2 regions of the Ureibacillus sp. FSL K6-2830 genome follow, and region 2 is predicted to be linked to the other one. Evidence: riboswitches for the same ligand, from Rfam matches in the RefSeq annotation. Region 2 holds a riboswitch; the other holds the start of a gene.
The links. Region 2 has a riboswitch for glycine ahead of gcvT (glycine cleavage system aminomethyltransferase GcvT). Riboswitches for the same ligand answer to the same signal wherever they lie in the genome.
Positions count from the first base shown of each region.

Region 1: another riboswitch for glycine. It lies ahead of NSU17_RS05845 (ACT domain-containing protein); the one in region 2 lies ahead of gcvT (glycine cleavage system aminomethyltransferase GcvT).

Region 1 covers NZ_JBBOQR010000001.1:1,196,629-1,204,442, forward strand. The annotation lists gene NSU17_RS05835 (amino acid permease) at 1-762, shown strand, start outside; gene NSU17_RS05840 (YceI family protein) at 996-1,526, opposite strand; glycine riboswitch at 1,858-1,934, shown strand; gene NSU17_RS05845 (ACT domain-containing protein) at 2,008-2,286, shown strand; gene NSU17_RS05850 (PFL family protein) at 2,301-3,662, shown strand; gene NSU17_RS05855 (hypothetical protein) at 3,826-4,407, opposite strand; gene NSU17_RS05860 (rhodanese-like domain-containing protein) at 4,491-4,829, opposite strand; partial or broken gene NSU17_RS05865 (DinB family protein) at 4,850-4,990, opposite strand; gene epsC (serine O-acetyltransferase EpsC) at 5,043-5,936, opposite strand; gene NSU17_RS05875 (amino acid ABC transporter substrate-binding protein) at 6,147-6,329, opposite strand; gene NSU17_RS05880 (NADPH-dependent FMN reductase) at 6,464-7,024, opposite strand; gene NSU17_RS05885 (hypothetical protein) at 7,149-7,568, opposite strand; gene NSU17_RS05890 (hypothetical protein) at 7,766-7,814, shown strand, end outside.
Region 2 covers NZ_JBBOQR010000001.1:179,344-187,157, reverse strand. The annotation lists gene NSU17_RS00940 (helix-turn-helix transcriptional regulator) at 1-35, opposite strand, end outside; gene comGA (competence type IV pilus ATPase ComGA) at 300-1,331, shown strand; gene comGB (competence type IV pilus assembly protein ComGB) at 1,304-2,371, shown strand; gene comGC (competence type IV pilus major pilin ComGC) at 2,385-2,690, shown strand; gene comGD (competence type IV pilus minor pilin ComGD) at 2,706-3,131, shown strand; gene NSU17_RS00915 (hypothetical protein) at 3,121-3,432, shown strand; gene comGF (competence type IV pilus minor pilin ComGF) at 3,405-3,854, shown strand; gene NSU17_RS00905 (shikimate kinase) at 4,041-4,553, shown strand; glycine riboswitch at 4,680-4,770, shown strand; glycine riboswitch at 4,774-4,854, shown strand; gene gcvT (glycine cleavage system aminomethyltransferase GcvT) at 4,943-6,043, shown strand; gene gcvPA (aminomethyl-transferring glycine dehydrogenase subunit GcvPA) at 6,064-7,410, shown strand; gene gcvPB (aminomethyl-transferring glycine dehydrogenase subunit GcvPB) at 7,403-7,814, shown strand, end outside.

The sequences.
Region 1 (7,814 bases), 1.0 Mb from region 2:
CAACCATTTATGCCATTTGGTTTTGGTGGGATTTTATCAGGAGCGGCACTAGTAATCTTTGCTTATTTAGGTTTTGATGCGGTATCTTCCGCTGCTGAAGAGGTAAAAAATCCACAGCGAAACATGCCGATTGGAATTATCGGAACGCTCGTGATTTGTACAATTTTATATGTAGCCGTTTCCCTTGTGTTAACAGGGATGGTTCCATATAAAGAATTGAATGTAGGAAATCCTGTTGCTTATGCGATGGAAATGAAAAATCTTGATTGGGTATTTGGGGTTATTTCGCTCGGAGCAGTTATTAGTATGATGACGGTGATTTTCGTTATGCTTTACGGAGGTACTCGCTTAGTGTACTCCTTTGCTCGTGACGGAATGCTTCCAAAAGTGTTATCAGAAATTCACCCTCGCCGTAAAATCCCGTTAAAAAACACATGGATTTATGCAATATTTGTATCTTTATTCGCTGGTTTTATTCCGATTGATAAGTTGGCAGAACTTGTGAATATCGGTACATTGATTGCTTTTGCTGCTGTATCGATCGGCGTTATCTTTATTAGAAAAATGAAAATTGATGGATTAAAAGAAGGATTTAAAGTACCATTGTTCCCAATTGTGCCAATTCTTTCCTCCCTCCTTTGTATTTTCATGATCGTCCAATTATCTACATTCACAATGTTTACTTGTCTTATCTGGATGATTATTGGTTTATTAGTGTATTTTGTGTATGGAAGAACGCATAGTGTATTGAATAAAAAATAGGATCAAAAAGCTTGTTGCAATGAGTGCAACAAGCTTTTTTTCGCTTGAGCATCATTTTAAAACAATAAGCTTTTCCTTCATAATTAATAAAAGTTCTCTATTGAGTCAACACCTTTGCGACTAGGATATGTTTCCCGCCGGAGCAATGATCGGTAAAAGAAAAATTTTTATCAAAAAGTAAGGGTGACTGGAAAGTTTTCGCTTTCTAGACACCCTCTTCTTCCCCCCACTTATTAGCTTGCAGGGTTCACTTCTAATTCTGCTTTTATTTTAATATCTTTTCCTACCAATACGCCACCTGTTTCAAGGGCAGCGTTCCATGTAAGACCGAATTCTTCACGGTTGATTTTTGCTTCCGCTTCGAATCCGTAAACTTCCACGCCCCAAGGGTTTTTCCCTTTACCATTGTACTCCACTTCGAATGTGACTGGTTTTGTTACATCTTTAATTGTTAAATCCCCTGTCACTTCATATTCGTTATCATCTGTTTTCGTAATCATTTTGGATTGGAACGTAATTGTTGGATATTTTTCCGCATCAAAAAAGTCTGCAGATTTTAAATGATTATCGCGATCTTCTGATTTTGTATTAATGCTCGCAACATCAAAGGTAAATGCAATTGTAGCAGTTGTCAGATCCGTTAAATCTTCCGCTTCAATTTCAGCCGTATAAGAATCAAAATGCCCTCTCACCTTTGACACCATCATATGCTTTACTTCAAAACCAATTTCTGAGTGTGATTTGTCAACAACCCACTTCGCCATTTTCATACCTCCCATATTATCCTATTTTGAATTCAAGATATATATGATTATTTTATTTTGAATTAATTTATTTTGAATTCGAGATAAATATATCATGCACTTATTTTTTTGTCAATCCTTCCATTTATGAATCTCATGTTTTATTTCATATATTCCCTCTTCTTTACGAAAAAAACATTTAATCTACATTTTGAATCATAGATTGAATTTTCCTTTTTATGAAAAATTTCAATATATTTTTTGTTGACCAATTGTTCCAAAGGTGTTAGTATCTTTTAGTATTGGAACTGAATAGGTGTAGCGATGAATGCTGTGGGTAAAACTACACGCAGGAGCAGCTTCTGGAGAGACCACGTTTTGTGGCGCCGAAGGATTCACAATCTCAGGCAAAAGGACAGAAGAATGATAAACCTTATTATTCTTTTGTGTTTGAGATTGGGAAGCCAATCTCTTTTTTATTACATCAATTGAGGTGAAACAAATGAGTGAACGTAGAAAAGCAATTGTAAGTGTCATTGGAAAAGATCAAGTTGGCATTATCGCTAAAGTAACGACTGTGATTGCAGATCGAAACATCAACATTTTAGATATCAGCCAAACGATTTTACAAGATTTCTTCACAATGATGATGGTGATTGATGTGACCGATTTACCTAATCTTGAAACTCTACAACAAGAACTTAATGAACTTGGTCAATCAATTGGCGTTGTCATTACTGTACAACTTGAAGAAATTTTCCAAGCAATGCATCGTGTGTGAAAGGACGTGCAAATATGAATTTTGAAATTCAAGAAATGATGGAAACCATCCGAATGGTTCGAACTGAAAACTTGGATATCCGTACAGTTACGATGGGGATTAATCTCAGAGACTGTGCAGATTCCGATTTCGATAAAATGAATCAAAAAATTTATGATAAAATCACTCGCTACGCAAAAGATTTAAAAACAACTGCTGAAAAAGTGGAGAAAGAGTATGGCATCCCTATTATTAATAAACGTATTGCCGTGACCCCAATTGCAGATCTTCTAGGCAATGCAACAAAAGATCAAGCAGTGGAACTTGCCAAAACATTAGACCGTGCTGCTGTAACCCTCGGTATTGACTTTATCGGTGGATTTTCGGCCCTTGTGCATAAAGGAATTGCGAAGGGAGACCAAGTATTATTTGATGCCCTACCAGAAGCTCTAGCAGTCACGGAGCGAGTTTGTGCATCCGTTTCTGTTGGAACAACAAAAGCCGGCATCAATATGGATGCAGTTCGTCAATTAGGTGAAATCATTAAAGAAACAGCAGAGCTTACAAAAGATAAATCGGGTCTCGGCTGTGCAAAGCTTGTTGTGTTCTGCAACCCTGTAGAAGATAATCCGTTTATGGCAGGAGCTTTCCTCGGATCCGGTGAAGGAGAAGTTGTGTTGAATGTCGGAGTTTCCGGGCCAGGAGTTGTGTTAAATGCACTAAAGCGTTATCCAGATGCTGACTTAGGTGAAGTGGCAGATATTATTAAGAAAACCGCATTTAAAATTACCCGCGCTGGTGAATTAATTGGCCGAGAAGTAGCAAAACGCTTAGGGGTCCCATTCGGCATTATGGATTTGTCACTGGCACCAACAAATGCGATGAACGACAGTGTTGCTGAAATCTTAGAAGAAATTGGTTTGGAACGTGTTGGTACACACGGCACAATCGCCGCCCTTGCATTAATGAACGATGCAGTGAAAAAAGGCGGAGCGATGGCTTCTTCCTATGTGGGTGGATTAAGCGGTGCCTTCATCCCAGTTAGTGAAGATAACGGCATGATTCGTGGTATTGAAGAAGGTGCTCTAAGCTTATCAAAGTTGGAAGCGATGACATGCGTATGTTCAGTAGGGCTTGATATGATTGCCATTACGGGAGACGCACCTGCTAGTACCATTTCTGCAATGATTGCAGATGAAGCGGCTATTGGTATGATTAATAAAAAGACAACAGCCGTTCGCGTCATCCCTGTGCCTGGCGCAAAAGAAGGCGAAATGGTGGAATTTGGCGGCCTGCTTGGACGAGCACCTGTGATGGGCGTAAATCCATTTAGCTCTGAAAAAATCATCCGCCGAGGTGGACGCATTCCAGCTCCACTACAAGCGTTGGGGAATTAATTGATATAAGTGATAGAGCGAATGTAGAAAGTGATGAAGAGATCAGCTTTCTCATTCGCTCTTTTACTTGGCTATTATGAAATTGATCGATTGACTATTATGTTTACAGGTTTGGCTATTATCCCTTGATGATTGACTATTATTGTCATGACTTTGGCTATTATCACATGACCCGAAAGCCATTTTTTGTCGATTGGCCATTATATTCGCAAGTTTGACTATTATCTTCCGGAGCTTGACTATTATCAGCTCGATTCTGACTATTATCTCTCTTTTCAAGTGTAGATTTTTTTCGATTGACTATTATGTTCACAAATTTGGCTATTATCCCTTGATGATTGACTATTATTGTCATGACTTTGACTATTATCACATGACCCGAAAGCCATTTTTTTGTCGATTGGCCATTATATACGCAAGTTTGACTATTATCTTTTGGAGCTTGACTATTATCAGCTCGATTCTGACTATTATCTCTCTTTTCAAGTGTAGATTTTTTTCGATTGACTATTATGTTCACAAATTTGGCCATTATCTCTTGATGATTGACTATTATTGTCATGACTTTGACTATTATCACATGACCCGATATCCTTTTTTGGTTGATTGCCAATTTCACTCTTAGTGGATATCTTGTAATACTAAAGATGAAATGGGCGCGCCAAAATAATAAACTATCCTGCCAAAGTGCTTCCAAGACAGGATAGCATATCCTCCTTTCAGATACATTAACTTCTATCCTCAATGTAAATCCACCAAAAAAGCAAACTTTTCAGAAAGCCAATCCAATACCCACAGCTACTATACAACATTAAAACGTCTTACGACTTACTTCTTTATATAATCCTTCCAAGCTGTGAGTCCCCCATCTAATACAACTACATCATAATCATGTTTGGATAGAATGTTTGCACATTTTGTTGCAGAATTGCCTGTTGTGCAAGTGACAATGATTTCGCCTTTCTCAGGTAAAGCTGATATGTTTTTATCTTGATTATGTTCTAACTCGAAAATCTCTGTTTTATGGATATTAAGTGATTGGATGTTTTCCCCTTCAATATGGAAGGTATTATATTTCTCTTGATCTCGAACATCTAAAATCGTGAGTTGCTCACCTTGCTGCATTCTTTGAAACAATTCTTCTGGTGAAATTTTTTTCAATGCCATCTTAAAAACCTCCTATGAAATTATAGTGGTGGTTCCTCTACTCCTAGATTAATCCAATCTTCTTTCGGCGGCCCATAAACGCCAAACGGTTTTAGCCCTGCTTGTATCATTAGTCCTGTTGCTTGTCCACGAAGATGAATAATGTGTTTAATAAGTCCCATGAAGGTATAAAAATCCCTTAAGCAATCATGTTTGCTTAAGGGATAGACAATCCTATTCTTTTTTCTGCTTAATATTTGGAAGCGGTTGGGAGTTGTAAATTCTTGAATATGGTGGAACGGATTGAGTTAACCAAATGTTACCGCCAATGACGGAATCATGTCCGATTTTCGTATCTCCACCTAGAATTGTTGCTCCCGCGTAAATCACTACATTATCCCCAATGTCTGGGTGACGTTTAATTCCTTTAATCGGGTTTCCATTTTCATCTAACGGGAAGCTTTTTGCCCCAATCGTTACACCTTGATAGATTTTAACATTTTTACCAATTGTGCTTGTTTCTCCAATCACCACACCTGTTCCGTGGTCAATGAAGAAGTACTCGCCAATTTTTGCTCCTGGATGAATATCAATACCTGTTAAACTATGAGCATGCTCTGACATAATTCTTGGGATAATTGGAACGCCTGCTTGGTATAATTCGTGAGCTATCCTATGTATCGTAATGGCTGTAATGGATGGATAGCTGAATAAAATTTCTTCTAATGATAAAGCTGCAGGGTCTCCATTGTAAGCCGCTTGAATATCCGTTTGTAGAATTTCACGAATTTCAGGTAATTTGTTGAGTAAATCCACAACGATTTCTTCTGCTCTTACTTCCGGTTGGCTTTCTCCATTATTTTTGAGCACTTTCGAAATGATATCTTTTAAATCTAGTGCAGTTGATCTTAATAGATTCCCAATGTTTGTCTCAATGCGCAATTCGTCTTTAAAGGTGTCGCAAAAACAAGGGTATAACACTTTACGGAAGTTCTTCAAAATTTTAATAATCTTTTCTTGCCCTTCAAAGCCGATAGATTGTTCAATTGGAAAGTGTTGTTTATGAACATCGAGCAATGAATTGGCGATGTTTGGTACACCATTGTTTAACCATTCATCTAATTTCAATGAATCCACCACCCTATTTTTTTTCGAAGGAAAGGAAAGGAACCCCTTTGCTAGTAAATTCTTTTTCCTTAGATTTTATTTATTGCTATCATATAAAACTTGCACTAGGTTTATCAACTATCTTGATTTTTTCATAAAATTTGACAATTAGAAAACTATTGATAGACTAAAAACTTGCTGGATAAACACTCCAGTAAGCATTTTTTAACATTATTCAACTTTGCTTTCAACTACTACAGCATCCGCCTTGATTGTTTCACCGAAAGCAGGTTTTAATGTTTCTTCATATGCTTTTGTAAAGAATTTTTCTTCATATAAACTTTCAATTTCTTCATTTAACCATTCTAATAATTCTGCATTTCCTTTTTTAACAGCTGGAGCGATACAATCCAATTCACCTAAAGTAGGTAATTGCTTAAAAAAATCGCAGTTGCTATCTATTTACCTAATAAAGCTCCCCCTCCTAACAGCTTTCTTCGCTATAAAAAATCTGCTCCATTGTATGAACTGAAGCAGATTTTATAAAGTTAATAGTTATTGCGAATTGTTTTTAAAGCTTTGGACCATTTAAGCAGTTGGTCGAGCATATCATTTACAGTTTTTGTATGCATTTCTGCTGGTTTGAACTTTGTCATGTTTTCAAAATCAGTGAAAAGAGATAACGCAGGGTGTGTCCGAACATCTGCCACCGCTAATTCTCCCAAAATCCCGCGTAGATGTTCAGCAGCACGTGCTCCTCCAACAGAACCGTAGCTGACAATGCCAGCCGCTTTATTATTCCAAACTTCTCTAGCTAAATCGAGCGCGTTCTTTAAAGCCCCTGTAATACTGTGGTTATATTCTTGCACAATAAAAATAAATCCGTCTAAACTTGCTAATTTTTCATTCCATTTAGCTACTCGAGGATCTACTGTATCAGATGTTGTCGTACCAAAAAAAGGCAAGTCGTAATCAGCGATATCAACGATTTCAAATTCCGCTTCTTCACGATTATCAGCTATTTCTTTTACCCATTTGCCAACTTGAGGACTTACTCGACCTTCACGTGTACTTCCTAAAATGATCCCAATTTTTAATTTCTCTGACATTGTAAGTTCCTCCTAATTATTTTTCTAAAAAACTCTTTATGATAACAATGTTGCCAATTTGTCGAAAAGTTATGATGTCGGAAAATGTAATTTTTATGGATAGATTTTGTCTTGATATTCACATCTATATGTCATGCTGTTTGTTCTTTCGTTCTTCCAAAATATCTTTAATCATTTCAATATGGGAAGACGCCCATGCCTTTTCCCTAAAATGAAGAAACAAAGCAAATGTAATACCTGTGATATAACAAACAATGAAAATCATCCAATTTCGCGTTCCTTCTTGAAACAGGATTTTCTGAAGATGCTCGGAAAAAATTAAAAATAAAAAAGGGATGGACGAAACAAAAATCGGAATCATGCCTGACCCATTTTCCTCTTTTACTAATCGATAGTAAATTAATTGCAACACATCGCTTTCAATTGACTCATAAAATTTTCGAACTTCATAAAGATCTTTTAAATATTTTGATTCATGAATGGCATCTTGATTTTCTTTAAGCCGCTTATAAATTTTGTGAGCGTCTCCACGAAAAATGTTCATCACTTCTCACCCCACAGCGTGAAATTTAGTGGGTTCACCATATTGTTTGCACTCCTCCTATTTGGACTACTTTTATTATTCTTCATCCTTTTAAAAATAAACTTTTCACAATTTTTACGAAATATTAGGCGTTTATCTGTTGTATATCAGTTTTATATATAATATAATTGTTATATATCACATAGGAGGGGATGGCCTTGTTGAGCAATAAAGAGCGTAAAAATATGGTTCAGTTTTTGGTGAAGT
Region 2 (7,814 bases):
GCTAAAGTACTCGTAATTTTTAATGGATGCAACATGTTGTTATCCCACCTTCAGTAATATTTATGCTACTTCAATTTTAGCTTTATTATTAATAAAATGATAGTGAAAATACGTGGTGATTATTGGGTGTTAGCAAAATATTCAAAATTTGTAATAAAATCTGCCATAAACTTTTCAAAAATAAAGTTTCAACAGAAAAAAGGGGTCAAATAAAAATTTTAAGAAAAAGCCTTTTCCAAATATAAACTTCGTCTTATACTATTGCTAAATTCAGCGGTCACGAATTTAGGGAAGTGGTGATGCGTTTGAAAGTGGAGTCCGTTATTGAAACAAAATCAACTCAATTATTGTTAAAAGCTTTACATTTCGGAGCTAGTGATATTTTAATTGAGCCAACTCCAAACCATTACACCATTCAGTTTCGCAAATATGGAAAATTATTTCCTGCAGGTCATTTCCCAATTGAATTAGGGGATCGAATGATTTCCTTTTTTAAATATAAATCTTCTTTAGATATTAGTGAAAAGCGAAAGCCGCAAAGCGGTTCATTTGAAGAAATGTTTTCCAATCGTTTGTATGCCTTCCGAGTCTCTACTTTACCTTCCGTATATAAAAGAGAAAGCCTCGTTATTCGTTTGTTTTTACAAAATGCCTCATATCCGATTGCTTCATTATGTTACGATCGCCATTCAGCAGAAAAATTATTGAGATTGATTTCCAATCGACAAGGATTGATATTATTTTGTGGCGCCACAGGATCGGGCAAAACTACGACATTATATTCATTAGCAAAATATTGCAGTGACACATTAGGGCGACATGTAATTTCTCTCGAAGATCCAGTGGAAAGCAGCCAGTCGTATATGCTTCAAATTCAAGTAAATGAGCTTGCAGGTATTACATATGCAGCTGGTTTAAAAGCAATTTTAAGACATTCGCCCGATGTCATTATGATTGGTGAAATCAGGGATGAAGAGACTGCAGAAATCGCCATGCGTGCTGCATTATCCGGTCATTTGGTGCTATCAACTATACATGCAAAAGATTCGGTGAATTGTCTATATCGTTTAATGGATTTAAATGTTTCCATAGAAGAAATTCGGCAAGCTTTGATTGCAATTATTGCCCAATGTTTAATTCAGTTACATGATAGCGATAGCAGGAAAGCAATTTATGAAATTTTGTCGGAAGATATTTTACAAGAAGCAATTATAAATACAGCGCAAGGAATTGAATATCACTTGCCAGTTGAGGAAACATTGGAATTCCAAAAAGCTGCTATTAAAGAATTGGGGGATTTGTCGTGCTACAGCAAATCAGCGAAAAAATGATTTTCCCCATTCAAAGAAATTATAAGGAGAAAGTTCGGGATGTTCCATCGCTCCTAAATAGGACAAGCATATTACTGAAAGAAGGATATACATTTTCAGATGCCTTGTTTATGTTACTTCCTTATCACGTTAAAGAATTGGAAAAGTGGAATGCTTTATTACAACAACAGTTCAATAACGGTTCATCGGCAGTGGATATTTTACAACAACTTTCAATTCCAAAACATTTTTTATTATTGATAGCTATTGCAGAAGAAAAAGGGGATTTGGCTGAATCATTGCACCACGTAAGTAAGCAAATAAAATTTCAAGAAGATACGCAGCGGAAAATTATGAAGTTGCTAATGTATCCCGCTTTCTTGATGATTTTATTAACAATGGTTTTTATATTGTTTCGAAGTTATTTTTTACCAAACATAGAGCAACTCGTGATTTCGAATCATTCAGAAAAGGTCAATAGTATAAACTTCGCTGTTGTATTGCTTCATATACCAGATTTTCTCATACTCCTATTCATTATTTCGTTATTCTTGATATTTATTTCAATTCATTCCATTCGAAAAAAAGAAATCGCTCATCAACTAAACATCATTATGAAAATCCCTATAGTGAAGTATGTTTATCAAGTGAATTTAACAAGACAATTCTCTCATTTGCTTGGAAGTTTATTAGTATCAGGTATATCACTTCAACAAGCATTGTCTATTTTAGAACAACAACAAATAAGTCGCCACTTATCATATATCACAGCACTATTGAAACAAAGGGTGAAGTTCGGTGATTCATTGTCAGAGGCTGTGAAGATACTTCAACTGTTTATGCCAAAGTTTGATGAATTGATTCAACACGGTGAAAAAAATGGATACTTAGGCCGGGAAATGCTCATATTCAGCGAATTGCTAAATGAGAGGATCCAATCGACCATCAAATTTTGCTTGGCGAGCATTCAACCTCTTTTCTTTATTTTGATAGCGATATGCATTGTTGCAGCGTATTTAAGTATACTGCTGCCGATGTATGACTTAGTCGAAATCATGTAATAGAGGTGAAATCATGAAAAATCAAAAAGGTTTTACGTTAATTGAGATGTTAATTGTGCTATTTATTATATCTATCTTAATATTAGTAACTGTTCCAAACGTAACGAAACATCGGAATACGATTGATGATAAAGGTTGTGAAGCATATATCCGCATGGTACAAGGGCAGGTAGAATCATACAAAATTGAATACAAAACCATCCCTACATTAGATCAGTTAGTAAACAAGGGATACTTAAGAGAGGGGATGGATAAATGTCCGAATGGCAAGGGATTTACCATTGAGACGGATGGAACTGTGACATTAATCAATCAATAAAGGAGCATAGAGCTATTGAAAGAACAGGGGTATACGCTATTAGAAATATTATTCGTTTTAATGATTGTCGTATTGGTTGGTATGTTAGGGACAACCTTTTCTTTTAAAATGACAGAAAAAATGGTTGTGGAACAGTTTTTCCACCAATTTACATTAGACATTCAAATGGCACAAATGCTGGCCTTGGAAAAGCAAAGGAGCTGTTTTGTTTCTTTTGTAAATCAAGATACTTATAGAATATACCATCAACTAGATGAAGTGATTTTAGAGAGAAAACTACCGGAAATCATTGAGTTTGATCAGTATAGTAATTTATTAACTCTTCGAATTGATCCAGATGGAAATGTAAAAAATTTTGGGAAATTCACTTTTTACACTCCTTTCGGACAAAAACATATTGTCATTAATATCAATAAAGGACGAATTCGTTATGTGGAATGAAAAGGGGACTTCCATGTTAGAATCGTTGCTAACGCTTATGATTATTATAGTAGCCATAAGTTTTATTCCGTTCATTTTTCAACTTCAGCATTCTCTATACAATCAATCGTTGGAATTACATGCATCCCAAGTGGCCTATGAAGCAGTTATTATTGCTAAAAATACCGGTATTTTCGAAGGGAAAAAATGGATCGACAACGTAGAATATGCTTGGTATTTTCAAACAGATGCGGTTTGTGTACGATTTAACAATTTAGATGGGGTACGATACAAATGCATCAATGGCGATGGCGAATTGTAAGAAGTGGAAATGGATTTACATTTATCGAGGCGCTGTTTCAATTGGTGATTTTTTCGTTACTCGCTCAAGTAATTTTTATTTTTTATCTATTAATTCAACAATGGCACAACACGATCGTGGCAGAAGAACAAATTAAATGGGAAATCTTTATTCATGATTTACAACAATATTTGCTTGATGCAGAGGATATTTATATAATGAATAATTCATTATATATCATAGACTCTTCCACAAAAACGATAAAAATAAACAAGATTACAGATGTGATTCGTTTGCAAATCAATGATCAAGGTTATGTGCCACTATTAATTGGTATTCGGCATGCCGAGTTTTCCCTTTCAAACAATATTGTAACGATAAAAGTAGAATTCTTGAATGGTATTGTAAAGGAGAGAGCGTTACTTGTACAATATCATAAATAACGAAAAAGGCATGATATTTCCCGTTGCCATTGTCTTTTTGTTTTTTCTTATCACTGTTGTAATTTTTTACAGTTCAACCTACTTAACTCAATTTTCTATTATAAATTCATTGGAAAACATAAACATTCGTGCTACGATAAATTTACTTGGAGAAACCGCAGAGTTTTAGTAGAAAGGTGTCTAATTATGCGAAAGATTTACTTAGTAGGGTTTATGGGGTGCGGAAAAAGTGCAGTCGGACGCCAATTAAGCTATGCCCTACGATTGCCCTTTTATGATATGGATAAAGAAATCGTCAGACAACAAGGCATGTCGATTCCAGAAATTTTTGAAAAGTTTGGAGAAGAATATTTTAGAAATTTAGAAACTGAATTTTTAAAAAACTTTCGTGACGAAGCTTGCATTATTGCGACTGGTGGCGGCGTTCCAATGAGACAAGAAAATCGACAAATAATGAGAAGAACAGGTTTAATCTTTTTTCTTGATGCATCATTTGAAGACATTTATAAAAGAATAAAAAATGACAAAAATCGACCAATTGCACAACGTTCGACTAAAAAAGAACTGGAACGACTATATTATTATAGGAGAAAATTTTATAAAAGAGCCGCTCACATCCGTGTCCTTACAAAAGATCGAACAATTCGCCAAGTGGTAAATTATATTGCTTTTCAAGTGAATCGACTAAAAGGCGAATGATAAGGTGTTGTTGTTTAAAAATGTTCGTTTTTTTAAGGAGTTTTAAAAAATGATTGCCTTCTATTACGTTCAATGTTAGGATATAGGCAAAGATGTCTGTTTGTTGAAAAATTTCATATGGTGCGGATGATTGTGCGGGGAGAGAACGTTTTTACGTCGCCGAAGGAGCAAGTAGTAGAACTATGAATCTCTCAGGCAAAAAGACTCGTACGGGACGCAACTCTGGAGAGTGCTGAATAACAGCCACCCAAGGGGAAAGCCTATTTTATAATAGGTGTAACTTTCAGGTGCAAGGACAGAGAATTCCTTTAAAAAGGGGATTTTCTGTCCTTTTTGCCTAGTTTAAAGATATTGGTAGTAAATTGTTAATTAATGAGGGAGGTTTCACGATGGGAGAATTAAAGAGAACACCATTATTTGACGAATATGCGAAATATGGTGCAAAAACGATTGATTTTGGTGGATGGGAATTACCCGTTCAATTTTCATCAATAAAGGATGAACATGAAGCTGTAAGAAATCGTGCTGGACTTTTCGATGTATCCCATATGGGAGAAATTCTTGTAAAAGGGAAAGATGTTCTCGGCTATCTTCAAAAATTATTGTCCAATGACATTTCAAAAATTCCAGTTGGCGGCGCACAATATAATGTAATGTGCTATGAAAATGGTGGGGTGGTAGATGATTTAATCGTCTATAATCTTGGCGATGACCAATACTTGCTTGTTGTCAATGCGGCAAATATTGAAAAAGACTTTGAATGGATGAAAAAGCATGCAGAAGGCGATGTAACGATTATAAATCAATCAGATGAATATGCCTTAATTGCACTTCAAGGACCTCTATCAGAAAAAATCTTGCAAACATTAACAGATGTGAACTTATCTGAATTAAAACCATTCCAATTTAAAGCATCTGTTCAAGTTAGTGGTTATTCTGTATTGTTATCACGCAGCGGATATACAGGTGAAGACGGCTTCGAATTATACGGGGAGCCAAATTCAATTGTAGCATTGTGGAATAAACTATTAGAAGCAGGAAAAGAAGATGGATTGATACCATGCGGCCTTGGAGCACGTGATACGTTGCGTTTTGAAGCATGCTTACCGCTTTATGGACAAGAATTATCAGAAAATATTTCTCCATTAGAAGCAGGCATCGGCTTTGCAGTAAAACTTCAAAAAGATGCGGATTTCATCGGTAAAGAAGCTCTTAAAAACCAAAAAGAACAAGGGCTTTCAAGAAAACTGGTTGGTATTGAAATGATTGATAAAGGGATTCCTCGCCATGGCTATAAAGTATTTAAAGGCGACACTGAAATTGGAGAAGTTACAACTGGTACACAAATCCCTAGTACGAAACGTAATTTAGGACTTGCTTTATTAGATATTCAATATACTGAAATTGGTACAGAAGTGGAAGTAGAAATACGCAATAAAAAGGTAAAAGCACATGTTGTGCCGAAGCCATTTTATAAACGTGAAAAATAAAAATTAATGGAGGTCAAACAATGAAGCATCGTTATCTTCCAATTACGGAACAAGACAAACAAGAAATGCTCTCTACCATTGGAGTAGAAAGCATTGATGAATTATTTGCGGATATTCCTGAAGAGGTGCGTTTTAAAGGGCTTTATAATATTAAAGAAGCAGCATCTGAATCTGCGCTATTAAAAGAACTAAAAGCTTTAGCAGATAAAAATATCAACACTGAAACAGCTGTTTCATTCTTAGGTGCAGGTGTATACAATCACTACAAACCTGTTATTGTGGACCACGTTATTTCTCGGTCTGAATTCTATACTGCTTATACACCATATCAACCGGAAATTTCACAAGGTGAATTACAAGCTATTTTTGAATTCCAAACAATGATTGCCGAATTAACAGGTATGGATTTAGCAAACTCTTCCATGTATGATGGCGGAACAGCGCTTGCAGAAGCAGGGATGCTTGCTGCCGGCTCAACAAGACGTAAAAAATTGTTAGTATCTGAAGCAATCCATCCTGAATATCGTACTGTTGTAGAAACTTATGCATATGGCCAATCAATCGAAGTAGTAAATGTGCCAATGAAAGATGGAGTTACAGATATTGAAGCATTAAAAGGTATGATTGATCAAGATACTGCGGCTGTCATGGTTCAGTATCCTAACTTCTTCGGTCAAATTGAAGACTTGAAAACAATGGGTGAGCTTGTACATGAAGCGAAAGGATTATTCATTGTTTCTGCAAACCCATTAGCATTAGGTGTGTTAACGCCTCCTGGAAAACTTGGAGCTGACATTACTGTAGGGGATGCACAACCATTTGGTATTCCTGAAAGTTTTGGAGGACCACACTGCGGTTATTTTGCTACGACTTCAAAATTAATGCGTAAAGTGCCTGGCCGTTTAGTAGGACAAACAGTAGACCAAGACGGACGTCGCGGTTTCGTATTAACATTACAAGCTCGCGAACAACATATTCGCCGTGAAAAAGCAACTTCTAACATTTGTTCGAATCAAGCATTGCTTGCTCTTGCTGCATCCGTTACTATGACAGCTTTAGGTAAACGCGGTATTCAAGAAATGGCAAAGCAAAACATCGTGAAAACTCGTTATGCAAAAACAGCGTTTGAGCAAGCTGGATTTACAGTTCCATTCCAAGGTGCTCACTTCAACGAAATCGTTGTAAAAGTAAACAAACCAGTGAGTGAATTAAACAAAAGATTATTAGAAAAAGGCATTATCGGTGGTTATGATTTAGGCCGCGATTATCCTGAACTTGAAAACCATGTGCTTATTGCCGTAACAGAATTGCATACGAAAGAAGAAATTGATCAATTAGTGCAAGAAATGGGGGCTTACAATGCATAACGAAAATCAACCGCTCATTTTTGAATTATCGAAGGAAGGACGCATTGGCTACAGTTTGCCAGAATTAGATGTGCCAGAGGTAGAATTATCAGAATTAGTTCCACAAGAATATTTACGTGAAGAACCTGCTGAATTACCGGAAGTTTCAGAATTGGATATTATGCGCCACTATACAGCATTATCTCGCCGCAATCATGGCGTAGATTCCGGATTTTATCCACTAGGTTCTTGTACGATGAAATACAATCCAAAAATTAATGAAGAAGTTGCCCGCTTCTCTGGATTCGCGAATATTCACCCGTTACAAGACGAGTCAACAGTTCAAGGTGCAATGGAATTAATGTACGAACTTCAAACAGCTTTAAAAGAAATTACAGGTATGGATGAAGTTACATTACAACCTG